Regions from separate parts of the Methylobacterium sp. Leaf102 genome, predicted to be linked through region 3. Evidence: predicted binding sites of a transcription regulator. Region 3 holds the regulator's gene; each other region holds the start of a gene.
The links. Region 3 encodes PhoB, which activates phosphate uptake and scavenging genes when phosphate is short. Its sites were predicted from a motif close to TGTCATNNANCTGTCAT; they were not measured.

Region 1 (9,885 bases), 510 kb from region 3:
CGGCAGCGCCAGCGCCTCGTCCAACGCGTTGGTGTGAAGGGACTGGGTGCCGCCCTGCGTCGCCGCCATCGCCTCGATGCATGTGCGGGTGACGTTGTTGAACACGTCCTGCGCAGTCAGCGACCAGCCGCTCGTCTGCGAATGGGTGCGCAGCGGCAGGGACTTGTCGGTCTTCGGCTCGAATTCCTTGACGAGCTTGGCCCAGATCAGGCGCGCAGCCCGCATCTTGGCGATCTCCATGAAGAAGTTCGTCGAGATCGCCCAGAAGAACGACAGACGCGGGGCGAATTGATCGATGGTCAGGCCGGCGGCGAGGCCCGCCTTGATGTACTCGACGCCGTCGGCGAGCGTGTAGGCCAGTTCGAGGTCGTTCGTCGCCCCGGCTTCCTGCATGTGGTAGCCGGAAATCGAGATCGAATTGAACTTCGGCATGTTCTTCGACGTGTAGGCGAAGATGTCGCCGATGATCCGCATCGAACCCGCCGGCGGGTAGATGTAGGTGTTGCGGACCATGAACTCCTTGAGGATGTCGTTCTGGATCGTGCCCGCGAGCTTCTCCGGCGGCACGCCCTGCTCCTCGGCCGCCACGATGTAGAGGGCCAGGATCGGCAGCACGGCGCCGTTCATGGTCATCGAGACGGTCATCTCGTCGAGGGGAATGCCGGAGAACAGTGTCCGCATGTCGTAGATCGAGTCGATGGCGACGCCCGCCATGCCGACATCGCCCGACACCCGCGGGTGATCGGAATCGTAGCCCCGGTGGGTCGCGAGATCGAAGGCCACCGACAGGCCCTTCTGCCCAGCGGCGAGGTTGCGCCGGTAGAACGCGTTCGAATCCTCCGCCGTCGAGAATCCGGCGTATTGCCGGATCGTCCAGGGTTGGGTGACGTACATGGTCGGGTACGGCCCGCGCAGGAACGGCGCCACGCCCGGATACGTGTTCAGGAACTCGATGCCCTCGCGGTCCTCGGGTCCGTAGACGCCCTTCACCGGAATGCCCTCGGGGGTCATCCAGGGCTCGCCCATCGGCGGCACCGGGGCGGCAATGGCATCGGCCGCGTAGGCGACGGCGGTGAAATCGGGAATGCGGGAGGGCATGGATGCGTGCTCGTGCGGCGGCGTGTTGCCCGGCATTATAGGTAAGCGCGCGAGCCGGGCTACTCCTATCCACCGAACGGCTGGCTCGAGGTCACGAAAATTTCGCGCGCCGTGTCGGGCCTTAAAATAATTTTACCTCGGGATCGGGCGGATTTGCCGGCGGCAGGGCGATGGCTCGCTTCACTCCGCCGCCATTCGGCGCGGCGCCCAGTCCTCGACTTCGGCTGCCACCGCCGCGACGACGGTCCGCAGGTGCCACACCAGTTCCGAGAAGCCCGGCCCGAGGGCGAGGCTCGTTTCGTTCATGTAGAGGGCACGGTTGATCTCCACCTGAAGGGCATGGCGTCCGAGATTCGGTTCGCCGTAATGTTCGGTGATGAAGCCGCCCGCATAGGGCTTGTTGCGCAGGGTGCGGAATCCACGGGCACGAAGGTAGTCCTCGAACGCCCCGATGAGCTCGGGCGCGCAGGCGGTGCCGAACCGGTCGCCGAGGATGAAGTCGGCCCGTGCGGACTCGTCCCGGCCGAGGCTCGAGGACGGCATCGAATGGCAATCGATGAGGATGGCGTGGCCGAAATCGCGGGCGGTGCGCTGGATCAGTCCGCGAAGGGTGCGATGATACGGTTTGTAGAGAGTCTCGATCCGGGTGACCGCGTCCTCCACCGGTAGGCGTCCGCGATAGATTTCCTGTCCGTCGGCGACCACTCGCGGCACGGTGCCGAGGCCGCCGGCCACCCGCATGGAGCGTGTGTTGGCGAACGCCGGCAATCGCCCGTCGAACATGCGTGGGTCGAGTTCGTAGGGCTCGCGGTTCACGTCGAGGTAGGCCCGGGGGAAGTGCGCGCTCATGAGCGGCGCGCCGAGATCCACCACCGGCGCAAACAGCCGGTCGACATGCGCGTCCTCCGACCGACGCAGGGTCAGGGCGTCGAGGCGTGAGGCCTCGACGAAGGCGCGCGGATACACGGCCCCGGAATGGGGCGCATTGAACACGAAGGGGAGGGTGTGGGCCTCAGGCTCGTCCACGCGGAAGGGCGGGTTGAACCAGGGATGTTCCGGAGAATCCGGAGGGGAGAGCGGTACTGTCATCGCGGCGCGGGCGCCTCGGTCCGGGCGGGAAAACGCATGGCGCCACTGTGCGGGGCCGTGCGGGCCGTGTCTACCGTCACGGCGCCCGTCGCCCGCAGGCCACGGTGCCGTCGCACACCAAGCCCGGGGGGGCGGCCGGCGTCCGTTGGCAACGTTCTGTTTACCAAGCTGGTGCTTTGTGGAAAGAACACAGCGACTCAAGGGCACAAGGCAACGTTCGATGAAGATCCTCCTCGCGGAAGACGACAACGACATGCGCCGGTTCCTGGCCAAGGCGTTGCAGAATGCCGGCTACGACGTGCTCTCGTTCGACAACGGCCTCTCGGCCTACAACCGGCTGCGCGAGGAGCCGTTCGAGCTGCTCCTCACGGATATCGTGATGCCCGAGATGGACGGCATCGAGCTGGCGCGCCGCGCCACCGAGCTCGATCCCGACATCAAGGTGATGTTCATCACGGGTTTCGCAGCTGTGGCCCTCAACCCGGATTCGAAGGCTCCGAAGGACGCCAAGGTGCTGTCGAAGCCGTTCCATCTGCGCGACCTCGTCAACGAAGTCGAGAAGCTGCTCGCGGCCTGAAAATCGCCTCAGGCCCCGCGGAACGCCGCAGTAGGAAGAGTCTCCGGGCTCGCCTATAAGCGATGTGGAACGCCTTGGGGCCCTGAGACATGAAGCCGGTTACGATCTACACCACCGCCTGGTGCCCTTACTGCTCGGCGGCCAAGAGCCTGCTTCGAGAGAAGGGCATCGTCTTCACTGAGATCGACGTCGAGAAGACGGCCGGCTCGCGCGCCGCCATGGTTCAGCGGGCCGGGGGACGCACCAGCGTGCCGCAGATCTTCGTCGGTGAGAGCCATGTGGGCGGCTGTGACGATCTTTACGCCCTCAACGGCGCCGGCAAGCTCGAGCCGATGGTGTCCGCCTCGTGACGGACGCATCCCGCTTCGTCGCCGCCTGCGTGCAGATGCGCTCGGGACGCGACCCCCTCGCCAACCGCGACGCGGCGGTCGCCCTGGTGCGCGAGGCGGCGGATGCGGGTGCCGATTACGTGCAGACCCCGGAGATGACCTCCCTGGTCGAGCGCAGTAAGGCAAGCCTGTTCGAGAAGGTCACCGGCCAGGACGAAGACCCGACGCTGGCGGCCCTGCGCGAGGTGGCGCGGGAGCGCGGCCTCGTCGTCCAGATCGGGTCGCTCGCCGTGCGCAACGGTGACAAGATCGCCAACCGTGCCTTCCTCATCGATGGGCAGGGGGCGATCACCGCGTCCTACGACAAGGTCCATCTCTACGACGTCGATTTGCCCAACGGCGAGCGCTGGCGCGAATCCGCCACGTATACGGGAGGAGCCTGTGCGGTGGTGGCCGACACGCCGTGGGCACCCATCGGCGTCACCATCTGCTACGACATCCGCTTCCCGGCCCTGTTCCGGGCGCTGGCCGAGGCCGGCGCCACGATCCTCACGGCGCCGGCGTGTTTCACCCAGCAGACCGGCGAGGCCCATTGGCACGTGCTGCACCGGGCCCGCGCCATCGAGACGGGATCGTTCATGATCTCGGCGGCGCAGGGCGGCCATCACGAGGACGGGCGGGACACCTACGGCCACTCGCTCATCGTCGATCCCTGGGGCAAGGTGCTGGCCGATGCCGGCGGAAACGAGCCCGGGGTGATCCTGGCGGAGATCGACCTGTCCCGCGTCACCGACGCCCGTGCGCGGATACCGGCCCTCCTGCACGCCCGGCCGTTCACCGTGGAGCGGATCGGGCATTCCGCCTGATCCCGACCCGAGTCCGCCCATGATCCGGTACACCCTCGTCTGCGATGGCAGCCACGCCTTCGAGAGTTGGTTTCCGTCGAGCGAATCCTACGACGACCAGGCCGCGCGTGGGCTGGTGGCGTGTCCGGTCTGCGGATCCGCGCGGGTGGCCAAGGGAATGATGGCCCCGGCCATCGCCCGCACCGATCGTGCGGTGGCTCGCAGTCCCGCTGCCGATGTGCCCGAGGTGGCGCCAGTCCCCGCTCCTGCGCCGACACCCGTGTTCTCGGAGCCCGAACAGCGCGTTCGCGCGCTCATGCGAGCCGTGCGCGAGCACGTCACCAGCACTGCCGACGATGTCGGCACGGCGTTTCCCGAGGAGGCGCGCCGGATGCATTACGGCGAGAGCCCGACCCGCCCGATCTACGGCGAAGCCAGCCTCAAGGAAGCCCGAGCCCTCGTCGAAGAGGGTATCGAGGTGGCGCCCCTACCGCCCGCCCCCGACGACCGGCACTGACCCCATCAGCGCTTCGCGGCGGCCGTGCCCGAAATGGACGCGAGGACGAACGCCACCACGGCGTTCCAGCCGGCGAGCGAGACGCCCAGGAACCGCCAGGCGGCGGTGGAGCAATCGGCCACCCGCGTGGTCTCGAGGGTCGCGCGGAAATCCGTGACCGTGGCGGGTGCCGCCCCGGTACCCCCGCCGCAATCCGTCGGACCGGCCCAGAGCGCCCACTCGGCGCCGGCGTGATAGACGCTCAACCCGGCGCCGTAGAGCAGCCCGAGGGCAGCCAGGCCCAGGGCAACGCGGCTCAGGCGTTCCGGAAGCACGAGGGCGAGGATCCCGAGGGGGATCGCCGCATAGTACGGAATGCGCTCCTCGAGGCAGAGCTTGCACGGCACGTAGCCAAGCACGAACTGGAAATAGAGCGCCGCCGCCAGGGTCACCACCGCGCCGACGACGAGGATCAGGGCGCTCCGGCGCAGGCGCAGCAGGGTCGCGTAGTTCATCTTACAGAAGCACCTTGAACAGGACGAAGCCGAGGATGATCACCGCGACCGCGATGGCTGCGACGACGTTGAGGTGCCGGTCGAGCACCCCGCGGATCTGAACGCCGTAGCGCCCGAGAAGTCCCGCCAGGAGGAAGAAGCGCGCGCCCCGGGTGACGAGGGACAGAACCACGAACCAGAACAGGTCGTAATGGGCGAAACCCGAGGTGATGGTCACGAGCTTGAATGGGATCGGGGTCAGCCCCTTCAGCAGGATCACCCAATGGCCGTACTCGGCGTAGGACGCCTGGAACGTCGCGGCCTTCTCGGACAGGCCATAGACCCGGAACACCCATTGGCCGACGGAATCGAACAGCAGGGCGCCGATGGCGTAGCCGAGCACGCCGCCGGCCACCGAGGTCAGGGTGGTGATGAGGGCGTAGAACCACACCCGGTCGGGCCTGCTCACCGCCATGGGCACCATCATCACGTCGGGCGGTACCGGGAAGAACGAACTCTCGGCGAACGACACCGCGCCCAGCGCCCACGGCGCCGACGGCTTGCCCGCGAGCGCGAGGATCCATTCGTACAGGCGGCGGATCATGGACGGATCATGGGCTTGGCGGAATCCGAATGGATGGGGTGGAAAAGCACTGCCCTTTGAGCATAGGCCAAAGGGCGTGGCGAGCACGCGGCCGTGGAAAATCGCCACTGGCTCGAATCACGAAGGTGTGCCATGAGGCGTTCATCGCGGGCGTGGTGGAATTGGTAGACGCGCCGGACTCAAAATCCGGTTCCGCAAGGAGTGTCGGTTCGATTCCGACCGCCCGCACCATCGTCACGCTCCGGTCTCCAGAAATCGCCTGATCCAGCCGCCGAGGCGTGGTCCGTCGTTGGCTCGCGCCAGCGAGGCGAGGGCCGCTGCGTGCACCGCCGGCTCGTGCGGTACCGCAGGGCTGTGGCCGGCGACGAGGGCCAGGGCGTAGTCGGACGCGAATTCCGGGTGGACCTGGAACGAGATTGCGCGCCGGTCGCGGTAATTGAGGATGCCGTACGGCGTGAAGCTGCTGCCCGCGAGGGTCAGGGTGCCGGGCGGCGGCTCCAGAACCTGATCCTGATGGATCGCCGGGACGGCGATTTCGGTGACGTCGTCCATCCAGAGTGCGCGTGCCTGGACCCGGTAGGTATGCAGGCCGATGCCCCAGCCCTTGGGCGATTTCGCCACCCGCCCGCCGAAGGCGGCGGCCATGACCTGATGACCGAAGCAGATGCCCACCAGCGGCGTTTCGGGCGGCACCGTGCGCAGGAACCCGATGAGGGCGGCGATCCAGGGCAGCGGTTCGTAGACGCCCGCTGGGGACCCGGTGATGAGGTAGGCGTCCTGCTCCGAGGGGCCCGCCGGAAGGGTCCCACGCGCGACGGCATAGTGCGTATAGGCATGGCCGGGCCCGACGAGATCGGCCACCATCCGCCCGTAGGACGGGTAGCGGTCACTCAAGCGCTCGGGCGGATCGCCGGTCTCGAGGATGCCGATCTTCATGACGGGCGGCTTACCAGGGCGCCGGCCGCACCGGAAGCTCAGGCCGCCGTCACCCGGGTGCTCAGGCGGGCCGGTGCCTTCGGTCGGATATCCATGGGGTTGCCGCGCCAGAGAACCGCGCCCCGCATCCAGGCGCCGATCCAGATCACCGGGAAGACGGCGTCGCGGACGAGGAAGGCGAGGAGAAGGCGCGGCCCACGATACCATCCAGCTCGAACCGCGAGGCCGTACTCCGCGCTGTACCAGAGGGCGGCCAGAGCGCACAGCCAACCCGCGAGGGTCGTCGATGGAACCGACAGGAGGGCGATGCCGAATGGCAGGACCGGACCGGTGCCGATCTCGGGTGCGAAGAACGCCGGAAAGGTGACGCGGCGCAGGCGCGCCCAGCGCAACTGGCGCGCCCAGACTTCGGCGGGCTTTCGCCGCCCCAGGGGCTGCTCGAACGGGCTCGCCACGAGATGGACCCGGGCGCCGGCCGCCCGCACGAGCTTCGTCGCCGCCGCGTCCTCGGCGATCTCGGCCGCGAGGGCACGGATGCCGCCGCGGGCTTCCAGGAACGGCTTGTGCCACAGCATGCTCTTGCCTTGGGCGAAGCCGAAGCCCACGGCCTCGCCGGCATATTGCCAACGGGCCTGGAGGGTGTTGAGGAACGCGCATTCGATCTCGGCGATGAAGCCATCCGGTCGCGCGCCGATGGGCGTCGAGCAGACGAGGCCGGTGTCGTGACGCCATGCCGACTGGAGCCGCTGGAGATAATCCGGTGGCATCAGGACGTTGGAATCGGCCAACACCACCCAGTCGTGACGCGCCGCCTCCCAGCCGCGGACGCAATTGTTGAGCTTCGGATTGTCGCTGATCCGCTCGTCGCCGACGATGAGGCGGGACGGAATCTCTGGATGAGCGGCCATCAGGCGGTGGAGCAGGGGCACGATGGGGTCGGCCCGGTCGGCCACGCAGAAGATGAGTTCGTAGTCAGGATGCTCGAGGCGAAAGCCCCGGGTGAGCATCTCCTCGCTGAAGGCCTCGAGGCCGCAGACCGGGCGCACCAGGGAGATCGGCGCTTTCGTGGGGAAGATCGAGGCGCCGCGCCGTCCCCCGAGACGCAGACCCGCCAGCCCGAGGCTGGCGAAGTTGATCAGCGTCAGGGCGAGACACAAGATCAGGGCAAGGTCCGTTCCGGTCCAGGCGTCCATCATGTCCGGGTCTCCCGCGCCGAGGCCGACATCGTGCCGCGCCCCGGTCGTCCGAACGGCCCTAACAGCCCCTCGGCTTCAGTCGTATGACAAGGTCTGCGGGATGGGCGGCGTAAGGGCGGGAATGCGGGGGATGGTCCACGGAGCGGAGGCCGCGGGGGCGTGACGGTCCCGCCCATCGTCTATCACCCGGACTATCAGGCGAGCCTGCCGGACGGGCACCGCTTCCCCATGGGCAAGTACCGCCGCCTGTCCGAGATCCTCCAGGCGCGGGGCCTCGCGCCGGGGGGATTCGTGCGTCCCGAGCCGGCGGATGTGGATCTCATCGCCGGGGTGCACGACCGGGCCTACGTCGAATCCGTCTTCGCCCACGACGTCCCGCGCGCCGTCGCGCGGGAGATCGGGCTGCCCGTGGAAGCGAGCGTGGTCGCGCGTTCGCGGGCCTCCGTCGCCGGGACCCTGCTGGCGGCGCGACTCGCCCTGGCGCATGGCCTCGCGGGAAGCGCCGCCGGGGGGAGTCACCATGCCCGCCGCAGCGGCGGGGCCGGGTTCTGCATCTTCAACGATGTCGCCATCGCGGCCCGTACCCTTCACCGGGAGGGCACCATCGCCCGCGCCGTGGTGATCGATTGCGACGTGCACCAGGGCGATGGCACCGCCGATTGCCTGTCGGGCACGCCGGACCTGTTCACGTTCTCGCTCCACGCCGAGAGGAACTACCCGGCCCGCAAGATCGCAGGCGACCGCGATGTCGGCCTGCCCGACGGGCTCGAGGACGCGGCATACCTCGCCGCTCTAGGAGCCCATGTCGGCCCCCTCCTCGATGCGCTCGCTCCGGATCTCGTCTTCTACAACGCCGGCGTCGATCCCCACCGCGACGATCGTCTCGGTCGCCTCGCCCTCACGGATGCGGGGCTGTCCGCTCGGGACCGCTTGGTCGTCGCGGCGGCGCGATCCCGCAACATTCCCCTCGTGGCGGTGATCGGCGGCGGCTACGCAACCGATATCGATGCCCTCGCGGCCCGCCATGCCGGTGTGTTCGAGGCCATGGCGGCGCAGGCCGCCTGAGCGTCACGCCCGGTCCGGGTCGCCTTTGGGAAGATCCCGCGCGAATCGCTCCATGGCGTCGAACAATCGAGCCAGATCCGCACCCTCGATGGTGTGGAAGCCGAGCGTCCGCGTCAGGAGCAGGCCGAGCGTCGCGAAGGTCAGCACCGCACCCGCGCCGGGGCAGCGGGCGACGTCTTCCATCTGGGCGAGGCGGTCCTTCAGGAATGTGTTGAAGCCTGCGAAGGCCTCGGGATTCTCCGCCGATGCCAGCAGGAGGGCGCGGGGAAATCCCTCTTCGTCGGCGTAGACCTGCCGGACATGGGCGATGAGCGCCAGAGGGAGAGCGGCCGGACCGGGTCCCTGAGCCGCCTCGTGGGCCGCGATGCTGTCGCGGATCATCCCGAGCTTGCGCTCGGCCAGCGCCTGGATCAGCGCGTCTTTCGAGCTGTAATGATGCAGCACGCCGCCCTTGCTCAGGCCGGCCTCCGCCGCCACCGCATCGATGGTCAGGGTGCGTGTCCCCACGCGGCGGATCAGGCGCTCGGCCGCATCGAGGATGATCGCCGGGCGGTCTTCGCGCCGCGTGCGCGGTTTGGTCATCACGTTCCTATTTCTAAAAACCGTCTGGACGGTCGGTAAGATAGCCGATAAGGATCGCCACCGATAGGGTCGCGCGAGGGACGAGCGGGAAGCGATGACGGATTTTTCACCGATCCGATCCTGGCCGGCTCTCCTCGGCGCGGCGCTTTTCGTGACCGTGGCCGTCCTTGCCGCAGTTCCCGTCCCCGCGGCGGCCGACGAGAGCGTTCGTTCTGGCGCGGACAGGATGGCCGGCACCGACAGGAGCCAAGAGCTCGCCCTGGTTCGCACGGTGGTGGCCCAGCGCACCACCATCAGTTCGGACCTCATCTTCACCGGGGACATCGAGGCGCAGTCTCAGGTCAACGTCTCGTTCCGCACCGCCGGCAAGATCGCCAGCCGCCTCGTCGAGGTCGGCGATCACATCCGGGCCGATCAGGTTCTGGCGCGCCTCGATCCGCAGGAGCAGCGGGCCAACCTCGACAACGCGAAGGCGGCCCTGACGTCGGCCGAAGCCCTGCTGACGCAGGCCAAGGTCAGCTTCAAGCGCCAGGAAAGCCTGATGGCCGGCGGCTACACCACGCGGCCGAGCTAC
Region 2 (9,885 bases), on a different contig from region 3:
GACCACCGGACGGCATCGTTCGACGTCCGGGATCGCGTCGCGGCCGTCGACCAGCACCGGGGCGTCGAGGTCGAGGCGACGGACGGCCCGCGCCATGGCATCGAGGGTGGCGCCCCGCACGTTGATGCGGTCGACGAGCGCCCGCGACCCGGCGGCCAGGGCCACGCGCGCATGGGCACGGATCAGGGGGGTGAGGCGCTCGCGCTCGGCCCGCTTCAGGCGCTTCGAATCGTCCAGCGCCGCCAGGATCTCGCCCGGGAACGCGTGCGGGTCGAACCACACCGCCGCCACGACCACGGGTCCGCACAGGGCGCCGCGTCCGACCTCGTCGCAGCCGATCACCGCCGGATAGTCTTTCGCGAGGGCAGCGTCGAAGGGGAGCATCGGGGTGAACACGGTGTCGGGAATGGGGCGGGACCCTGCCAGTCCGGCCCGCCCGAGTCACCACGCCGGTGCGTCGGTTCCTGTGCCCAAACCGATGGTCCTGCTCGGTGTGCCGTGGCGCGCCTGCGGGCCTGCCGTGCCGTGGGCGGCGGCGATGTTGGCGTAGAATTGCCGTGCGCTCTCGGCCCAGGTGTAGCGCAGGGCCTGCGCCCGGCATCGGTCGCGCGGGATGGTCAGGGCGGCAAGCGCCGCCTTGCGCAGGTCGGGGTCGAGGACGCCCGCATCCGTACCCCCAATGACGTCGAGGGGGCCGGTGACCGGGTAGGCCGCGACGGGCACGCCGCAGGCCAGGGCTTCCAGGAGCACGATGCCGAAGGTGTCGGTGAGACTCGGGAACACGAACACGTCAGCGGCGGCGTAGACCGCCGCCAGGGCCGCGCCCGTGCGGGTGCCGAGGAAGTGCGCGTCGGGGGCGAGCGCGGCGAGGCGCGCCCGGTCCGGTCCGTCGCCCACCACCACCTTCGAGCCGGGCAGGTCGAGGGACAGGAAGGCGGCGATGTTCTTCTCCACCGCGAGGCGCCCGACGAACAGGAAGATCGGCCGGGGCAGGCCCGCGAAGGGATCGGGCGCCCCTGCGTCGGGCCGGAACAGGTCGGTGTCGACGCCCCGGGTCCAGCGCATGAGGTTGGTGAAGCCGCGGGCGGCGAGATCGCGTTCGAGGGAGGGTGTGCTCACCATGGTGCCGCTGGCGGCACCGTGGAACCGGCGCAGCCAGGCGTAGCTCCACGATTCCGGCACGGGGGCGCGGGCCGCGAGGTATTCGGGAAACCGGGTGTGGTAGCTCGTGGTGAACGGACGGCGATGGCCGAGGCAGTAGCGCCGGGTGGCGTAGCCGACGGTGCCCTCCGTGGCGATATGGACATGGGTCGGCCGCAGACCGTCCCAGCGGCGCGCCACCGCCGCGCGGGTGGCGCAGGACAGGCGGATCTCCGGGTAGCCCGGGAGGGGTACGGAGACGAAGTCAGCGTGGGTGAGAAACACCGTGTCGATGCCGAGGCTCGCGCCCGCCGCCGCCATGTGCTCGAGGGAGCGCACGACGCCGTTGACCTGCGGATGCCAGGCATCCGTTGCGATGAGGAGCCTCATGCGACGGCCCGGGCGCCGTCGGGCCGCGGCCCGGCGAGCTCGGCGTCACGGGCCTCCCGGGCCCGCACCAGGCTCGGATAGTGCAGCACCTCCATGGTGCCGTCGTAATGCTCGACGATGGCGGTGCAGGATTCCACCCAATCCCCGGTGTTGAGGTAGGTGAGCCCGCCGATGGTGCGGTTGGCGGCGTGGTGGATGTGACCGCAGATCACCCCGTCGGCGCCGATGCGCCGGGCCTCGGCGCTGAGCAACTCCTCGAACTTGCCGATGAAGTTGACGGCGTTCTTCACCCGCAGCTTGGCCCAGGCCGAGAGCGACCAGTAGGCCAGCCCGAGGCGGCGGCGCAGGGTGTTGAGGTGGGTGTTGACGAACAGCGCCGCCGTGTAGGCACCATCGCCGAGATACGCCAGCCACCGGGCGTGGCGCACCACCATGTCGAACTGGTCGCCGTGGATCACGAGGTAGCGCTTGCCGTCGGCCGCCACGTGGAGGCGCTGGTCGGCGACCTCGATGCCCCCGAAGGTCATGCCGATGTAGTCGCGCAGGAATTCATCGTGGTTGCCCGGAACGTAGATGAGGTTCGAGCCCTTGCGGACCTTGCGCAGGAGCTTCTGAACAACGTCGTTGTGGCTCTGGGGCCAGTACCAGCCGGACTTGAGCTGCCAGCCGTCGACGATATCGCCGACGAGGTAGATCTCGTCGGCATCGTAGTCGCGCAGGAACTCGAGCAGCAGGGCCGCCTGGCAACCCTTGGTGCCGAGGTGCATGTCCGACAGGAACAGGGTTCGGACGCGGATGGTCGTCTCCGGATCTTCGCCCATGGTGGTCTCCGAGCAGCTCTGCATCGGACCGAGCCAAACCGGATTCCCGTATCACTTTGATGACGCCGGCCGGCCCCGGGGGAGGGGCGCCCTGCCGTGCGGCACCGCATCGCAAGCCCTTCTGGACTATAAAATTATTTGACGTTTCGCGAAGTTTTTCGGGTTTTCCTTCCTGCGTGAAGGCAGGCATAGTCGCCGCAAGATGCCCCACCGGACCGCGCGAGACATCGTGTGTCCGGAGCCCCGAGAGGTGAAGAAGGGCAGCGACATACGGGGCAGGATGGCGCCTGCACGGCCTGGGGAAGCGCGGTTTCGCGAGCGCGCCCCGGCCTGGAGAACGGCTTGAGATCGTCGGACCCGTTTCACGGCTGTCCGCGCGTTTCGATGCGTCCGCGCATCGCGGCGCAGGTCTCGAGCGCCCGCAGCCCATCGACAGCACGGTGCCTCGCTCCCGACGGGATCGGGGTCTCCGTCATGAGGCCGGCTCCTCCGGGGTCGGCTGCCTGAGGGTAAGCATTACCTGAGGGCAAGTATCGCCTGAGGGTAAGTGGGCCCGACCGGGTTTCCGGCGGGTCCGCGAGCGCGTAGGAGCCTGCCCACCCGAGACGGCTGCCTGAACCGGGCCGGCCTCTCGTCATCGATCCACCCGGAAGGGCGGCCCAAACGGGCAGATCTTCCGTCACTGAACCAAGTGTGTCGCACGGATCGCGCGCACTTCTTTGAGAACCGGAGACATCATCATGGCGGCAACGAAACGGCCGGGTCGCAACCACCTCTTCGTTCCTGGCCCGACGAACATCCCCGATCGCGTCCTGCGGTCGATGGTGGTGCAGTCCGAGGACCATCGCTCGGTGGACTTCCCCGCCCTGACCAAGCCCCTGTTCGAGGACACCAAGGCGGTGTTCGGCTCGACCAAGGGCACCATCTTCCTGTTCCCGGCCTCCGGCACCGGCATCTGGGAATCGGCGCTCACCAACACCCTGTCGCGCGGCGACAAGGTGCTGACCGCGCGCTTCGGCCAGTTCAGCCTGCTCTGGGTCGACATGGCCGAGCGCCTCGGCCTCGACGTCATCGTGCAGGACGAGGAGTGGGGCACGGGTGCGGACCCGGAGAAGATCGGCGAGGCCCTGCGCGCCGACAAAAACCACGAGATCAAGGCCGTCATGGTCGTCCATAACGAGACCGCCACGGGCGTGACCTCGGATATCGGCGCCGTGCGCAAGGCCATCGACGCGGCCGGCCACCCGGCCCTGCTGTTCGTCGACGGCGTGTCGTCGGTCGGCTCGCTCCCCTACAAGATGGACGAGTGGGGCGTCGACTGCGCCATCGCCGGCTCCCAGAAGGGCCTGATGCTGCCCGCCGGCCTCGGCGTGATCTGCGTCAGCGAGAAGGCCCTCAAGGCGGCCGAAGCCTCGGCCGGCAAGAACGACCGCCTCGCCCACGTCTACTTCGATTGGGCCGACCACCAGAAGCAGAACCCGGCCGGCTACTTCCCCTACACCCCGTCGCTGCCGCTGCTCTACGGCCTGCGCGAGGCCCTGGCCTGCCTCAACGAGGAAGGCCTCGAGAACGTCTACCACCGTCATCACGTGCTCGGCGAGGCGACCCGCCAGGCCGTCGCGGCCTGGGGCCTGAAGACCTGCGCCAAGGAGCCCAAGTGGAACTCCGACACGGTCACCACCATCGTGGTGCCCGAGGGGATCGACGGCGCGGCGATCATCAAGCACGCCTATGTCCGCTACAACCTCGCGCTCGGCGCCGGCCTGAACAAGCTCGCCGGCAAGGTGTTCCGCATCGGTCACGTCGGCGACCTCAACGAGCTGTCGCTGCTCGGCGCCATCGCGGGTGCCGAGATGGCCATGCTCGACCACGGCGTGAAGGTCACGCCCGGTTCCGGTGTCGCCGCCGCGTCGAGCTACCTGCGCGAGAACCCCCTGGCCAAGGCCTGATCCGACAATCGCCGGGGCGATCCTTCGCCCCGGCGACCCCATCGACCACGCTGCCGCCGGCGGTTCGGCCGGAGCGACCTGAGGGCTTCCATGACGAAGAAGATCGTGTTCCTCGACCGCGAGTCCCTCGACGCCAAGGTTCGGGAATTCAATTTTCCGCACGATTACGTCGAGTACGAGTCGACCTGGACGCCCGAGGAGATCGTCGAGCGCCTGAAGGGGGCCGAGATCGCCCTCATCAACAAGGTGCCGATGCGCGCCGACGTGCTGAAGCAGCTGCCCGACCTGAAGCTCATCGCCGTCGCCGCCACCGGCACCGACGTGGTCGACAAGGCGGTCGCCAAGGAACGCGGCATCACGGTCGTCAACATCCGCAACTACGCCTTCAACACCGTGCCCGAGCACGTGATCGGCCTGATCTTCGCCCTGCGCCGGGCCATCGTGCCCTACGCCAATTCCGTTCGCCGGGGCGACTGGGCCAAATCCACCCAGTTCTGCTACTTCGACTATCCGATCCACGACATCGCCGGGTCGACGCTCGGCATCGTCGGCTACGGGGCGCTGGGCAAGTCCATCGCCAAGCGGGCGGAAGCGCTCGGCATGAAGGTCATCGCCTACGACGTGTTCCCCCAGGAGGGGCTGGTCGATTTCGAGACCATCCTCACCCAGTCCGACGTCATCACGCTGCACGCGCCGCTGACGCCCGAGACCCGCAACATGATCGGCCGCGAACAGCTCGCAAAGATGAAGAAGCACGCGCTCCTCATCAACACCGCGCGCGGCGGCCTCGTCGACGAGGAGGCCCTGGCCGAGGCCCTTCAGAACGGCACCATCGGAGGCGCGGGCTTCGACGTGGTGATGACCGAGCCGCCCAAGAACGGCAACATCCTGTGCGAGCTCGACCTTCCGAACCTCATCGTGACCCCGCACGTGGCGTGGGCGAGCAAGGAGGCCATGCAGATCCTGGCCGACCAGCTCGTCGACAACGTCGAGGCCTTCGTCGCCGGCAAGCCGCAGAACGTGGTCTAGGTCGCCGGCCTTGCCGATGGATGGGCGCGGGCTCCCTCTCCTTCCTGGAGAGGGAGCCCGGCGTGCCCTCCGGTGACGAGACGAGAATTCAGGACCAAACGCCAACCGCGCCCGAGCGCGGACAAGCATAGGGATCGACAAAAATGAAAAAACTGCTGTTCCAATTCGACACCGATGCCGTGCCGAGCGTGTTCGACGTGGTCGTCGGCTACGATGGCGGCGCCGATCACATCACCGGCTACGGCAACGTGACGCCCGAGAACGTCGGCGCCCTGGTCGACGGCACGATCTATACCCGCGGCGGCTCCGAGAAGAAGTCCACGGCGATCTTCGTCGGCGGCGGCAGCATGGCGGCCGGCGAGGCGGTGCTGAACGCGGTCAAGAAGCGCTTCTTCGGCCCGTTCCGCGTCTCGGTGATGCTCGATTCCAACGGCTCCAACACCACCGCCGCCGCTGGCGTCGCACTGGTGCAGAAGGCCGCCGGTTCGCTCCAGGGCAAGAAGGCCGTCGTGCTCGCCGGTACCGGCCCCGTCGGCATGCGCTCGGCCGCGCTCCTGGCCCAGGAAGGCGCCACCGTGATCCTGTGCGGTCGCTCCCTCGACAAGGCCCAAGCCGCCGCGGACCAGATCAACAAGCGCTTCAAGGTCGAGATCTCGGCCGCCGCGACTCCGGACGCCGCCTCTCGCGCCGCCATCGTCAAGGGCCAGAACCTCGTGTTCTCCGCCGGCGCCATCGGCATCGAGCTCCTGTCGGAAGCCGACTGGAAGGACGAGGCCAGCATCGAGTTCGTGGCCGATTACAACGCCCAGCCGCCCCTCGGCTTCGGCGGGATCGACGCCATGGACAAGGGCAAGGAACGCCACGGCAAGAAGGTGTTCGGCGCGCTCGGCATCGGCGGCCTGAAGCTCAAGCTCCACCGCGCCTGCGTCGGCCAGCTCTTCGACAGCACCGAGCAGGTGCTCGACGCCGAGGAGATCTACGCCCTCGCCAAGAAGATGGCCTGAGCCATGGCTGCCGACGCAACCATCCAGACCTTCCTCGACGGGCTCGCGAGCTCGGCCCCGACCCCGGGCGGCGGCGGTGCCGCCGCCATCCACGGCGCCATGGGGGCCGCACTTCTCAGCATGGTGTGCAACCTCACCATCGGGAAGAAGAAGTACGTCGAGGTGGAGGGCGAACTGAAGGAGATCCTCGGACAATCCGAGGCGCTCCGGGCCGAGCTCACCCGCATGATCGCCGACGATGTGGCGGCCTTCGACGCGGTGATGGGCGCCTACGCGCTGCCAAAGGCGACGGACGAGGAGAAGGCTGCGCGGGCGGAGAAGATCCAGGCGGCCCTCAAGGTGGCCACGGACGTGCCCCTCGAGTGTTGCCGGGCCTGCCGCAAGGTCATCGACCTCGCCCAGCCCGTCGCCGACAAGGGCAACCTCAACGTCATCTCCGATGCCGGTGTCGCGGTGCTGTCCGCCCATGCGGGCCTGCGCAGCGCGGCGCTCAACGTCTACGTCAACGCCAAGGGCCTGGACGACCGTGCCTTCGCGGACGCGCGTCTCAAGGAACTCGAGACCCTGCTGGGCTCGGCCGGTCCGCTCAACGAGTCGATCTACGAGATCGTGAAGGCCAAGGTGAACTGATCTTTCGCGACGCGGGACGCCGATCGTTCCGCATCGCACAAAAGAACGCGGGGGATTAAGTTACGCAAAGCTTGACGCCGCGACCCTAACGCCAAGGTGAGTCGTCGCGTTTGTTGAAATCCAGAAGCATTCCAGCTGCCTTCAAGGCAGACTCAACGAGAATGTAAAAAAATATAAACGGCAAGACCCTTTTCGCGAAGTGAAATTTACGAGAAGGTCCGCCCCGAGGAAACGTCGAGGAGATCGCACATGGACGTTCACGAGTACCAAGCCAAGGAGTTGCTCGCTGGCTTCGGCGTGGCGGTTCCCAAGGGCGCGGTGGCCTTCAGCCCCGATCAGGCGGTCTACGCCGCCACCGAGCTCGGCGGTTCGTTCTGGGCCGTGAAGGCGCAGATCCACGCCGGTGCCCGCGGCAAGGCCGGTGGCATCAAGCTGTGCCGGACCTACAACGAGGTCCGCGACGCCGCCAAGGACCTCCTCGGCAAGCGCCTCGTCACCCTGCAGACCGGTCCCGAGGGCAAGCCGGTGCAGCGCGTGTACATCGAGACCGCCGACCCGTTCGAGCGTGAACTCTACCTCGGCTACGTCCTCGACCGGAAGGCCGAGCGGGTCCGCGTCATCGCCTCCCAGCGCGGCGGCATGGACATCGAGGAGATCGCCGCCAACGAGCCCGAGGCCCTGATCCAGGTGGTCGTCGAGCCGGCGGTGGGCCTGCAGCAATTCCAAGCCCGCGAGATCGCGTTCCAGCTCGGCCTCAACATCCGCCAGGTCTCGGCCGCCGTGAAGACGATCATGAACGCCTACCGGGCGTTCCGCGATTGCGACGGCACCATGCTGGAGATCAACCCCCTCGTAGTCACCAAGGACGACCGGGTCCTGGCACTCGACGCCAAGATGTCCTTCGACGACAACGCCATGTTCCGCCGGCGCAACATCGCCGACATGCACGATCCCTCGCAGGGCGACCCGCGCGAGGCCCAGGCCGCCGAGCACAACCTCTCCTATATCGGCCTCGAGGGCGAGATCGGCTGCATCGTAAACGGCGCCGGTCTGGCCATGGCCACCATGGACATGATCAAGCACGCGGGCGGCGAACCGGCGAATTTCTTGGACGTGGGTGGCGGTGCCAGCCCTGATCGCGTCGCGACGGCGTTCCGCCTCGTCCTCTCGGACCGCAACGTCAAAGCGATCCTCGTCAACATCTTCGCCGGCATCAACCGCTGCGACTGGGTCGCCCAAGGCGTCATCCAGGCGGCGCGGGAGGTGAAGATCGACGTACCGCTCATCGTCCGCCTCGCCGGCACGAACGTCGAGGCCGGTCAGAAGATCCTGGCCGAGAGCGGCCTCGACCTCATCACCGCCAACAGCCTGTCCGACGCCGCCGCCAAGGCCGTCGAGGCCTGCGCTGCCGCCAAGGCCGGCTCGGCCGCGCGCGCCAACTGAGAACGGGGAGGATACGTCATGAGCATTCTGATCGACGAGAAGACCCCGATCATCATTCAGGGCATCACGGGCGACAAGGGTACCTTCCACGCGAAGGAGATGATGGAGTACGGCTCCAACGTCGTCGGCGGCGTCACTCCCGGCAAGGGCGGCAAGACCCATCTCGGCGTGCCGGTGTTCAACACCGTCAAGGAGGCCGTGGAGGCCACGGGTGCCACCACCTCCATCACCTTCGTGGCCCCGCCCTTCGCAGCCGATGCCATCATGGAAGGCGCGGATGCGGGCCTCGCCCTCATCTGCTCCATCACCGACGGCATTCCGGCCCAGGACATGATGCGGGTGAAGCGGTATCTCCGACGCTACCCCAAGGACAAGCGCACCATGGTGGTGGGCCCGAACTGCGCCGGCATCATCTCGCCCGGCAAGTCGATGCTCGGTATCATGCCCGGCCACATCTACCTGAAAGGCAATGTCGGCGTGATCTCGCGCTCGGGCACCCTCGGGTACGAGGCCGCCGCGCAGATGAAGGAAGAGGGTATCGGCATCACCACCTCGGTGGGCATCGGTGGCGACCCCATCAACGGCTCGTCCTTCCTCGATCACCTCGCCCTGTTCGAGCAGGACCCGGAGACCAAGGCCGTCCTGATGATCGGCGAGATCGGCGGCCCGCAGGAGGCCGAAGCCTCCGCCTGGATCAAGGAGAACATGTCGAAGCCCGTCATCGGCTTCGTCGCCGGCCTCACGGCGCCGAAGGGTCGCCGCATGGGCCACGCCGGCGCCATCATCTCGGCCACCGGCGATTCGGCCGCCGAGAAGGCTGAGATCATGCGCTCCTACGGCCTCACCGTGGCCCCGAGCCCCGGCGAGTTCGGCTCCACGGTGGCGCAGGTGATGCGCAAGCTGGCGGCGTAAGCACATGAACCCTCCCCCCTCTGCGGGGGAGGGTGGTCGCGGGGCGGCCGGGAGAGGGGAGCGACCTCTTTAAACGGGGCACACCGCTCTTGCAGAACTTCTTCCCGGCCCGACCCCCTTCGCGGGCCACCTTCTCCCGCAAGGGGGCGAAGGAACCCGCGTCGGCGGTCATGCCCAAAAAAACCGACCCTTGATCGTTCCGGCGCCCGGTCCCATGCTACCGGGTCGGCCGCACCCCCATCGAACGCCTCCGTCGCGGTCGATCGGCACAAACTCCTTTCGAGGTGGCCTTGTCCATGACGGATACCCTTCACGCCCCGGTCGGCCCCATCGACCACACCTTCGCGCCGCCGGTCATCACCGGCACCTCGTCGAAGGAGGCCCTCGACATCCTGTTCCGCGCCCTCGTGGAAGTGGCGCGCCGGCACGAGCCCGAGCTCGAGGACGTGCTGCACGGCCGCGCCAACATCTCCGATTTCTCGCCCGAGCTCCTCGCCCGCGCGCTTCAAGTGCAGGGCATCTGGTTTCAGCTGCTGTCCATCGCCGAGCAGAACGCCGCCATGCGCC
Region 3 (9,885 bases):
GCGGCCGCCGGTTGCGCGGGCGCGATCGTCCTGCGCACGGGCGCGGACGGGGCGCCGCTCCGCACCGATGGCGGCCATCACATCCTCGACGCGCATCTCGAGCGCATCCCCGATCCCGAGGCCCTCTCGGCCGCCCTGTGGGCGGTGCCCGGCGTGGTCGAGCACGGCCTGTTCCTCGGCCTCGCCACGGGGGCGATCCTGGCCGAGGCGCGGGACGGCACGGCGCACGTGACCTGCCTCGGCGCCGTCTGACCCATCCCCGATCCCTCGCCCGATCCCTCGCCCGACCCGCATCGTCGAAGACTTCCCGGAGCCTCCTCCATGTTTCGCCCCCTGGCCTCCAGCTCCCACGCCCTGCGCGCCGCACTGGCGGGCGCCGCGCTCCTGATCGCCCCGGCGGTCCACGCCCAGGCGCCGCAGAAGCCGGCCGCCCCGCAAAAGGCCACGCCGGCCAAGCCCGCGCCCCCGGCGCCCGCGACCCCGGCGGCGAACAACCAGGCCCCGGCCTTCGCCCCGTCGCACATGGCGCTGGCCCGCGAGGTGATGCTGAGTTCGGGCATCGCCCGTTCGTTCGATTCCATCATCCCGGCCTTCAGCGAGCAGATCCGGCAGAACGCCGTGACGCGGCCCGAACTCGGCAAGGACCTCGACGAGGTGCTGGTCGGTCTCCAGCCCGAGATGGAGTTGCAGAAGCAGGCGATGATCGACACGGCGGCGCGCATCTACGCCACCCGCCTCACCGAGGCCGAACTCTCCGACATCGCCACCTTCTTCCGGTCGCCCGCCGGCAAGCGCTACGTCGAGACCCAGCCCCAGGTTCTCGACGGCATCGTCCAGGCCATGCAGGGCTGGACACAGGAGGTCTCCGAATACGTCATGGTGCGCGTGCGGGCCGAGATGGTGAAGCGCGGCCACCAGCTTCAGTAAGGCGCCTCGGCGCCGCGGTGCGATCAGGCTTCTTCCCGCGCATGTCCCCGCGCATGTCCCTCGGCGAGCGCCTGCGCGGCACCGGAGCCCTCGCCCTGGCCGCCCTCCCCCTGGCGATGGTGGCGGCCAACCGCTCGAGCCCGGCGGTGATCGGGCTTGCCGCCCTCCTCTTCCTCGCCGCCGCCCTGATCGAGGATCGGCGCGCCGCCTGGACTACCCTCGCGGCCCCCTTGCGCACGGGAGCGGGGCTCACAGCCCTCGCCTTCCTCGGCTGGTGCCTCGTCTCCATCGCCTGGAGCCCGTTTCCCGCCCTGTCCTGGCGCACGACCGGCGAGTTCGGGCCCACCCTCCTGGCCGCCTACCTGCTGGCACGCCTCGCACCGGGCCGGATGCCGCCCGGGACGGCCATGGCCGCCGCCTGGATGCTGGGCCTCGCCGGGCTGGTTCTCGTGGCGGACCTCGCGACCGACCTCGCTCTGCGCAAGGCGCTGGGCACGCGGGTGGCTTACTTCATCTACAACCGCCCGGCCCTGACGATCCTGCTCGTCGCCGGCCCCTTCGTCGCCCTGCTCCTGCGCAGGGGACACCGGCTGACGGCCGGTCTCATCGGGGTCGTGTCCGCCGTCGCGATCCTGCGCTCCGTGAGCGGCGCCGCCGCCCTCGGGCTCCTCGCCGGCACCGGCATGGCCCTGGCGGCGTGGCGCCTGCCCCGGCGTGCCGGCCTCGGCCTCGCCGGGGTCGCCTTGGCGCTGGCGGTGGCGCTCAGCCCCGTGGAGGGCGATCTCCTCCATCGCCTGATGCCGGAGGCGGCCCATGAGCGCCTCGTCCAGAGCAGTTCGCGGGCGCGCGTCGCCATCGCGCGGAGCTTCGGCGCGGCGGTGGCAGCCGATCCGTGGCGCGGGGCCGGCTACGGCACGGCCGGGCGCTTCGCCTGGACGCCCGCGGCCGACGGCATCGCGCCGGAATGGCACCGGATGCTGGCGGTGGGCCATCCGCACAACAGTTTCCTGCAGGTCTGGGCCGAACTCGGGGTCATCGGAGCCGGACTGATGGCGGCCCTCCTGTTCCTGACGCTCCGCGCCATCGCGGCGATGCCCCGCTTCCAGGCGGTGACGGCGCTCGGCCTCCTCGGCGCGGCGGTGGCGGTCGCCTTCGTCGAGCACGGCGCGTGGCAGGCCTGGTGGGTGGCCGGTCTCGGGGGCGCCGTGACCTGGTTGCGCGAGGGGTGGCTGCAGGAAGGCGGGGCTGAGACGAGTTGAGGCTCAGGCCGCCGCCGCCTCGACGCGGTTGCGGCCGGCATTCTTGGCCCGGTAGAGGGCGAGGTCCGCGCGCTTGAGCATGTCGGCCGGTCCCACGTCCTCGGGCCGGCGCCAGGACACGCCGATGGACACGGTGACGCTGATGGCCCGGGTGTCGCGCTGGATCGAGAACGGCACGGCCTCGATCCGCTCGCGGATGCGCTCGGCGATGGCGTGGGCCTCGGGTGCCTCGGCGTCGGGCAGGATGATCACCACCTCCTCGCCGCCGTAGCGGGAGACGATGTCGATGCCCCGCGTGTGCGTGCGGATGCGATCGGCGAAGGCGCGCAGCACCTCGTCGCCGGCCTCGTGGCCCCAGGTGTCGTTGATGGTCTTGAACCGGTCGATGTCGAGCATAAGCGTCGCCACCGGGCGGCCGCGCAGCGCCGCCTCGGCGAACAGGGCGCCGAGATGGCTGTCTAGGTAGCGCCGGTTGTGCAGGCCCGTGAGCCCGTCCATGATCGCCAGTTCCATGGAGGCCTGGACGGCGCCCCGCAGGGTATCGGAGAAGCGGCGGCGGCGCACCTGCGTGCGGACGCGGGCCACGAGCTCGTTCCGGTCGACGGGGCGCATGAGGTAGTCGTGCACGCCGAAATCGAGGCCCCGCACCACGCGCGCCTTGTCGTGCGGCTCGGCGATCATCACCACCGGCATGGCCCGGGTCCGGTCGAGGGACCGTAGCTGGCTGCACAGGCGCAGGCCGTCGAAATCGGCGAGATCGAGGCTGACGAGGGCGAGGTCGAAACCGCCCTCGGTGGCCAGCACCAGGGCCTTGTGCGGATCAGCCTCGACGGTGACGCTGTGGTGCTGGCCGAGCGCCGTCGCGAGGCGGTCGGCGGAACTCGCGCGGTCCTCCACCAGCAGGATCGTGGCGTTCTGCCCGGTCTCGGCGGTGGCGAGCGCCAGGGGGTCGCCCATGCCGAAATCCCGGGAGGCCAGGGCGCGGCTGCGCAGCTCGTCCGTCACCGCCTTCAGCCGCACGAGGCTGCGCACGCGGGCGAACAGGGCGATGTCGTCGATGGGCTTGGTCAGGAAGTCGTCGGCGCCGGCATCGAGGCCGCGCAGGCGGTCGGAGGGCTGGTCGAGGGCGGTGACCATCACCACGGGCAGATGGGCGGTGTTGGGGTCGTTCTTGAGCCGGCGACACACCTCGAACCCGTCCATGCCGGGCATCATCACGTCGAGGAGGACGAGGTCGCACAGACCCTTGGCGCAGATCGCCAGGGCATCCGGGCCGTTCATGGCCGCCAGCACGTCGAAATACTCCAGGGAGAGCTTGGTCTCCAGGAGCTTCACGTTGGGGAAGAGATCATCGACGATCAGGATCCGGGCCGACATCTGTCCTCACGCGTTCGGATCGAAGGGGACACGCCCGATCAGACGGATATGCCGGGTCACGACGACTTGCCGTCACCGAGATATTGACGGACGGTGGCGAGGAACTTGGCGACCGAGATCGGCTTCGACAGGTAGGCCTCGCAGCCCCCCTCGCGGATGCGCTCCTCGTCGCCCTTCATGGCGAAGGCCGTGATGGCGATGACCGGGATCGACTTGAGGTCGTCGTCCTCCTTCAGCCACTTCGTGACTTCGAGGCCGGAGACCTCGGGAAGCTGGATGTCCATCAGGATGAGATCGGGCCGGTGGGCGCGGGCGAGTTCGATGGCCTCGATCCCGTTGGCGGTCTTGAGCGTTGCGTAGCCGTGCCCTTCCAACAGGTCGTTGAAGAGCTTCATGTTCAGCTCGTTGTCCTCGACGATGAGCACCGTCTTTGTCATGGCCCATTGTTCCCGGCGTTCGAGCGGCTCATTGTTCTTCGAGGCATGGCCCGCGCAATGAGATGTAACGGATACATGTTGACGAAACGCAAATCCGCCAATGACCGTGATTCGGCCGAGCGCCTCGCCCTGGCGATCCTCGCCTGGATGGCCACGGACGACGAGCGGCTCTACCCCTTCCTCAACGCCACCGGGGTGACCCCCGACACCCTGCGGGCGAGCGCGCAGGATGCCGGATTCCTGGCCGGGCTCCTCGACCACGTCATGGGCGACGAAGCCACCCTGATGGCCGCGGCGGAGGCCCTGGCGGTGCCGCCCGAGCGGATCGCGGCGGCCTGGGGCCGACTCTCGCCCATGGAGTTCGACGACGGATTTTCGGATCAGGGGACGCGGGGCGACGACGTCTGACGGCGCCCCGCGTCCGCCCATTCGAGGCAGGTCCGCCCGACCGATCGATCGGAGCGGTGGACGGGCCACTCCCGTCGCGGTGAGAGGGGCGCCTCCGCATCATCCGCCCTGCCGGCGGATCGACGCCGCTCCGGGAGCCGATGCCCTCGCGCTGCGCCCGACCGCGTTGGGTCGGGCCACATCGCGAGGCCTTCGCTTTGCCGCGCTCTTTTGCGCCGAACCGGCATCCACTTCGGCGGAGAGTGCTCTAGGACTTGCAGTCGGTGGCGGCTGGGAGCTTGTCGAGGCGGCTGAGATTGCCCGCCACGGCGAATTCCCCGTAATCGAGGCGCAGGTTGCCGCTGACGCCGTTCTCGTAGAGGTCGAAGGTCAGCACGTAGATCGGCGTGCGCTCGCCTTCGCCGGCGGTGAAGTAGCTCAGGGTCACCGGCCAGTGGGTCATGCCCGCCATCTCCCCCTCGCGCAGGGGCTTGTCGCGGTCGGCTTTCGGCTTCGCGGCGCCCTCGCCCGCGGCTTCCTCCTGAGGCGCCCCTTCCTTGACGGAAGCGGTCGTGGCCGGGCGCCCGATCACCGCCAGGGTGTCGTAGACCTTCCGGCCGTCGTCGGTGCCGTCGTAGACCTTCACCGAGAGGGTCGTCCGGCCCTCGCGCGCCGCCGCGATGAGACGGCGCATGTGGACCGTCGGGAACAGCACCTCTCCGCTCGCCTGGAACCCGTCGCGCTTGGGCTCCTTCAGGCGAACCTTGAGGGCATCGGCCACCGTCTCGGCGGTGCCGTCCACGGATTGGCCGGGCGTGCCGTTGAGCAAAGTGCTGACCTTGAAGCGGTAGCTGCGCCCGTCGGCGCTCTCGAAGGTGGTGTTGCGCAGGTCCGAGGTGCGGCTGCCGGTCTCGCCGCTTTCCAGCACCGTCACCTGCCGGGTCTGCATCGTGTAGCCCTTGCAGGCGTCGCCCGAGAAATCGATGACGATGCGCCCGCGCGCGCTCTCCACCGCCCGGGTGCCGCCGCTCTGGGCGAGCGACAGGTCGTAGACCGCGCGGTGGCTGGCGAGGGGCACGGGCTCGGCGGCCGACGCCCCGCTGGCGGACAGGATGAGGCAGGCCGTGGCGCGGGACAGACGCATGAAGTCTCCTGCCGGGGGGTTGGCGGGGTCGGACCGGCGCACCGTTCGGCACGCATGGACTGCCCGTCAGATAGGCCGCCCGTCACCCACCGGCAATGCGAGTCCCTCGCGGCGGAGAGAGCCGGGCACGGCTTTGCGAACTCGTCCTTGCAAACCTGGGTTTGCAAACTTGGCTTTGCCAACTTGGCTTTGACGGTGAAAACCCCGTCGCCCGCCCGGACGCGGTCAAGGCCGCTCTTGCCTCGGACTCGGGCGCTCCTGTACGGTTCGACCGTCGCCGAAGAGAGCCCGAGGCGAACGTCACCTGTCCGGTCCCGGGACCTTACGCTGCGGAGCTCCGCCGCCGGTCCTTCGCGCCCGTGATACATGCGGTGATCGGTGCACGATGTCGGAGGGGGCGATGACCGAAACGGTTCCGAGCTGGTCGGACGAGCGCGTCGATCTCCTGCGTCGCCTGTGGCAGGACGGCCTGAGCGCGAGCCAGGTCGCCACGCAACTCGGTGGCGTGACCCGCAACGCCGTCATCGGCAAGGTCCATCGTCTCGGCCTGTCCGGCCGCGTGGCGAAAGGGCCCGACACCCTCCCCCGCAAGAAGCCGGTCCGCGAGGGCGCGGGCCAGGAGCCCGGACAACCGGAATCCGCGGACCACGAGACCGGGCATCGGGACACCGAAATCCAAGGGCTCGGGATCGATGCCCCCATGCTCGGGACCGTGGGCCGGGACAGCGAACCGTCCGGAACCGCGGCGGTCGAGGCCGGATCCGTCGTCGCGATGCAGCCCGCTCCCGCGGATACGCGCGCCGCGCCGGTGCTCGTGGCCCGGATCGAGGCCGTGGGCTTGGCGGCCTCGCGCAGGGTCACGATCATGGATCTGCGCGAATCCATGTGTCGCTGGCCCCTCGGGGACCCGACGTCGCCCGATTTCCACTATTGCGGCGACCGCGCCATCACCGGCCTGCCCTACTGCACCCACCACGCCCAGATCGCCTACCAGCCGGCGGCCGAGCGCAAGCGCGACCGCAGGGTCGGCGGATTTCGCTGAGGCGATCGCGATCGTCGTGCCGCCGGGAATCCGAGCGGGTCACGCTCCGCGCTTGCGGCCGGCGCGTCACTCGGTGCCGGCGAACATCTCGTCGAACGAGTAGCCCGAGCCCCGGACCGTGCGGATCGGGTCGCTCTGCCGGGGCCGGTTCAGGGCCTTGCGCAAACGCCCGACGTGCACGTCCACGGTACGCTCGTCGATGTAGACGTCGTGCCCCCAGACGCCGTCGAGCAGCTGCTCGCGCGAGAACACGCGCCCGGGACTGCGCATGAGGAATTCGAGGAGCTTGAACTCCGTCGGACCGAGATGGATCTCGCGGCCCTCGCGGCGGATGCGGTGGCTGAGACGGTCGAGCTCGATGTCGCCGGCCACCAGCAGGTTGGCCACGTGGGCCGGCTTGGCCCGGCGCAGGAGCGCGCGCACGCGGGCGAGCAGTTCCGGCACGGAGAACGGCTTGACGATATAGTCGTCGGCCCCGGTGCCGAGGCCGCGGATGCGGTCGCCCTCCTCGCCCCGGGCCGTCAGCATGATCACCGGCAGGCGCTCGGTCTCCCGGCGCGCCCGGATCCGGCGGCACAGCTCGATCCCCGACAGGCCGGGCAGCATCCAGTCGAGCAGCACGAGGTCGGGCACCTGCTCCTGCATCCGCAGGTCGGCCTCGTCGCCGCGCGCGGCGGAATCGACCTCGAACCCTTCGGCCTCGAGATTATAGCGCAACAGGAGGGTCAGGGCCTCCTCGTCCTCGACGATGAGGATCCGCGTACTCATCACAACCGCCCGCTCATGCGGCCCGGAACCCCGCCCGACCCATGGCGGGGCGGGCAGGGCTCGAACCCTTGGTCTTTCGCGCCCTCGACGAGGGCTCCCCTCAGGCGCCCGTGGTCAGGCCGAGGGGCGGCATGTCCACCGTGGCGTAGTTCGAAGCGTCGTTCTTGGGACGATCGCTCTCCGCCAGGCTGTTGGCGCCGGTGACGAGGTAGTGAATCGTCTCGGCGATGTTGGTGGTGTGGTCGCCGATACGCTCGATGTTCTTGGCGACGAACAGCAGGTGCGTACAGAACGAGATGTTGCGCGGATCCTCCATCATGTAGGTCAGGAGCTCGCGAAACAGCGAGTTGTACAGGGCGTCGATGGCGTCGTCGCGCTCCCATACGTCGAGGGCCGCCTTGGTGTCGCGGCTGGCATAGGCGTCGAGGACGTCCTTGAGCTGCTCCTGCACCAGGTCGCTCATGTGCTGGACGCCGATGACGATCTTCTGCGGCTGGATCTGGTCCGCGATCGCCACCACGCGCTTGGCGACGTTCTTGGCGAGATCGCCGATGCGCTCGAGGTCGTTCGAGACCCGGATCGCCGACACGGTCTCGCGCAGGTCGATGGCCATGGGCTGGCGCCGGGCGATGAGCAGGATCGAGCGCTCCTCGATCTCGCGCTGCAGGGTGTCGAGGCGGTGATCGGCGGCGATGACCGCCTGGGCCAGGGGCACGTCGCGGCGCACGAGGGCGTCGCTCGCCTCCGTCATCATCTTCTCGGCGATGCCGCCCATCTCGGAGATGGACCGCCGCAGGTCTTCGAGGTCGGTGTCGTAGGAACTGACGATGTGGTCGGGCATGTCGCACTCCTCGGTCAGGTCTCGTTCGGGGAAACCTGCCACAGGGCGGGGTGGGGCGGGCTGCGGCGGAGGAGCCGCCCCCTCTCCCAAGAAATCAGCCGAAGCGGCCGGTGATGTAGTCCTGGGTCTGGCGCTTCTCGGGGTTCATGAAGATCCGCGTGGTCGGACCGAACTCGACGAGTTCGCCGAGATACATGAACGCCGTGAACTGCGAGATGCGCGCCGCCTGCTGCATGTTGTGCGTGACGATGACGATGGTGAATTCGGACCGCAGCTGCTCGATGAGCTCTTCGATGCGGCCCGTCGAGATCGGGTCGAGGGCCGAGGTCGGCTCGTCGAACAGGATCACCTCGGGGCGCTGCGCCACCGTGCGGGCGATGCACAGGCGCTGCTGCTGGCCGCCCGAGAGGCCCATGCCGGACTGCTTGAGCTTGTCCTTCACCTCGTCCCACAGGGCAGCCTTGCGCAGGGACTCCTCCACGCGCACGTCGAGGTCGGCTTTCGGCAGCTTCTCGTAGAGGCGCAGGCCGAAGGCGACGTTGTCGTAGATCGACATCGGGAACGGCGTCGGCTTCTGGAACACCATGCCGATGCGCGAGCGCAGCTCGTTCAGGTCGACCCTGGCGTCGAGGACGTTCTGGCCGTCGAGCAGGATCTCCCCTTCGGCGCGCTGGTCGGGGTAGAGGCTGTAGATGCGGTTGAAGGTGCGCAGCAGGGTCGATTTCCCGCAGCCCGACGGACCGATGAGTGCGGTGACCTGCCGGTCGTGGAAGTTGAGGTTCACGGATTTCAGGCCGTGGAAGGTGCCGTAGTAGAAGTTCAGATCCTTCACGGCGATGCGGACGGGGGAACTCTCGTCCGCCTTGTGGCGGCCGGTGAGCTGCGCGGAGGTGATCCCGTTGGCGGCGTTCATCGGTTGCGGGTCCTTCAGGTCGAACGGGGGCGGGGCGAACGGGGCGCGGATCAGCGCGCGCGCTCGCTCTTGATGACGAAGCGGGCCACGATCGAGAGGGCGAGGATCGTGACGGTGATCAGGAGGGCGCCGGCCCAGGCGAGCTGCTGCCAGTTGCCGTAGGGCGAGAGGGCGAACTGGTAGATCATCACCGGCAGGTTCGGCACGCCGCCCATGAGGTTGGGTGAGAACCAGCTGTTGTTGTTGAGCGCCGTGAACAGGAGCGGCGCGGTCTCGCCGGCGATGCGGGCGAGCGCCAGGATGATGCCGGTGACGATGCCGGCGGAGGCCCCGCGCCACGTGATGGCGGTGATCACCTTGGAGGGCGGGGCCCCGAGCGCCGCGCCGGCCTCGCGCAGGGTCGAGGGCACGAGGCGCAGCATGTCCTCGGTGGTGCGGACGATGACCGGGGTGGCGATGATGGCGAGCGCCACGGCGCCGGCCCAGCCCGAGTAGCTCCCCATGGGCCGCACCATCAGGGTGTAGACGAACAGGCCGATGAGGATGGAGGGTGCCGAGAGCAGGATGTCGTTGAGGAAGCGGATGAGGTCGGCGAGCTTCGAGTTGCGGCCGTACTCCGCGAGGAAGGTGCCGGCCATGACGCCCACCGGCGTCGCGACCAGGATGCCCAGGAAGGTCATCACCAGACTGCCGAGGATCGCGTTGGCGATGCCGCCGCCCTCGGAGCCGGGCCCGGGCGTCGGCTCGGTGAAGAGGAGCGGCGAGAACCCCTTCACGCCCTCGATGATCA

Region 1: the regulator PhoB is predicted to act here: its motif matches at 7,737-7,753, upstream of ASF27_RS00765 (ceramide glucosyltransferase).
Region 2: the regulator PhoB is predicted to act here: its motif matches at 2,400-2,416, upstream of ASF27_RS08635 (UDP-2,3-diacylglucosamine diphosphatase).

The regions. Positions count from the first base shown of each region.
Region 1 is NZ_LMMX01000001.1:181,611-191,495, reverse strand. Features, by position in the region: gene scpA (methylmalonyl-CoA mutase) at 1-1,098, opposite strand, end outside; gene ASF27_RS00810 (N-formylglutamate amidohydrolase) at 1,279-2,187, opposite strand; gene ASF27_RS00805 (response regulator) at 2,408-2,764, shown strand; gene grxC (glutaredoxin 3) at 2,854-3,114, shown strand; gene ASF27_RS00795 (carbon-nitrogen hydrolase family protein) at 3,111-3,959, shown strand; gene ASF27_RS00790 (DUF1178 family protein) at 3,979-4,455, shown strand; gene ASF27_RS00785 (disulfide bond formation protein B) at 4,461-4,949, opposite strand; gene ASF27_RS00780 (YqaA family protein) at 4,951-5,532, opposite strand; tRNA gene ASF27_RS00775 (tRNA-Leu) at 5,679-5,763, shown strand; gene ASF27_RS00770 (glutamine amidotransferase) at 5,767-6,468, opposite strand; gene ASF27_RS00765 (ceramide glucosyltransferase) at 6,507-7,664, opposite strand; gene ASF27_RS00760 (histone deacetylase) at 7,824-8,729, shown strand; gene ASF27_RS00755 (TetR/AcrR family transcriptional regulator) at 8,733-9,311, opposite strand; gene ASF27_RS00750 (efflux RND transporter periplasmic adaptor subunit) at 9,538-9,885, shown strand, end outside.
Region 2 is NZ_LMMX01000012.1:87,172-97,056, reverse strand. Features, by position in the region: gene ASF27_RS08645 (ribonuclease HII) at 1-384, opposite strand, end outside; gene ASF27_RS08640 (glycosyltransferase family 1 protein) at 442-1,530, opposite strand; gene ASF27_RS08635 (UDP-2,3-diacylglucosamine diphosphatase) at 1,527-2,351, opposite strand; gene ASF27_RS08630 (aminotransferase class V-fold PLP-dependent enzyme) at 3,092-4,300, shown strand; gene ASF27_RS08625 (D-2-hydroxyacid dehydrogenase) at 4,391-5,329, shown strand; gene ASF27_RS08620 (NADP-dependent methylenetetrahydromethanopterin/methylenetetrahydrofolate dehydrogenase) at 5,473-6,333, shown strand; gene fchA (methenyltetrahydrofolate cyclohydrolase) at 6,337-6,963, shown strand; gene ASF27_RS08610 (malate--CoA ligase subunit beta) at 7,213-8,406, shown strand; gene sucD (succinate--CoA ligase subunit alpha) at 8,425-9,318, shown strand; gene ASF27_RS08600 (phosphoenolpyruvate carboxylase) at 9,615-9,885, shown strand, end outside.
Region 3 is NZ_LMMX01000001.1:695,060-704,944, forward strand. Features, by position in the region: gene rpiA (ribose-5-phosphate isomerase RpiA) at 1-252, shown strand, start outside; gene ASF27_RS03355 (DUF2059 domain-containing protein) at 322-927, shown strand; gene ASF27_RS03360 (O-antigen ligase family protein) at 969-2,186, shown strand; gene ASF27_RS03365 (PleD family two-component system response regulator) at 2,190-3,563, opposite strand; gene ASF27_RS03370 (response regulator) at 3,620-4,000, opposite strand; gene ASF27_RS03375 (DUF3572 domain-containing protein) at 4,076-4,408, shown strand; gene ASF27_RS03380 (cell envelope integrity EipB family protein) at 4,656-5,531, opposite strand; gene ASF27_RS03385 (GcrA family cell cycle regulator) at 5,932-6,573, shown strand; gene phoB (phosphate regulon transcriptional regulator PhoB) at 6,640-7,341, opposite strand; gene phoU (phosphate signaling complex protein PhoU) at 7,442-8,182, opposite strand; gene pstB (phosphate ABC transporter ATP-binding protein PstB) at 8,277-9,095, opposite strand; gene pstA (phosphate ABC transporter permease PstA) at 9,146-9,885, opposite strand, start outside.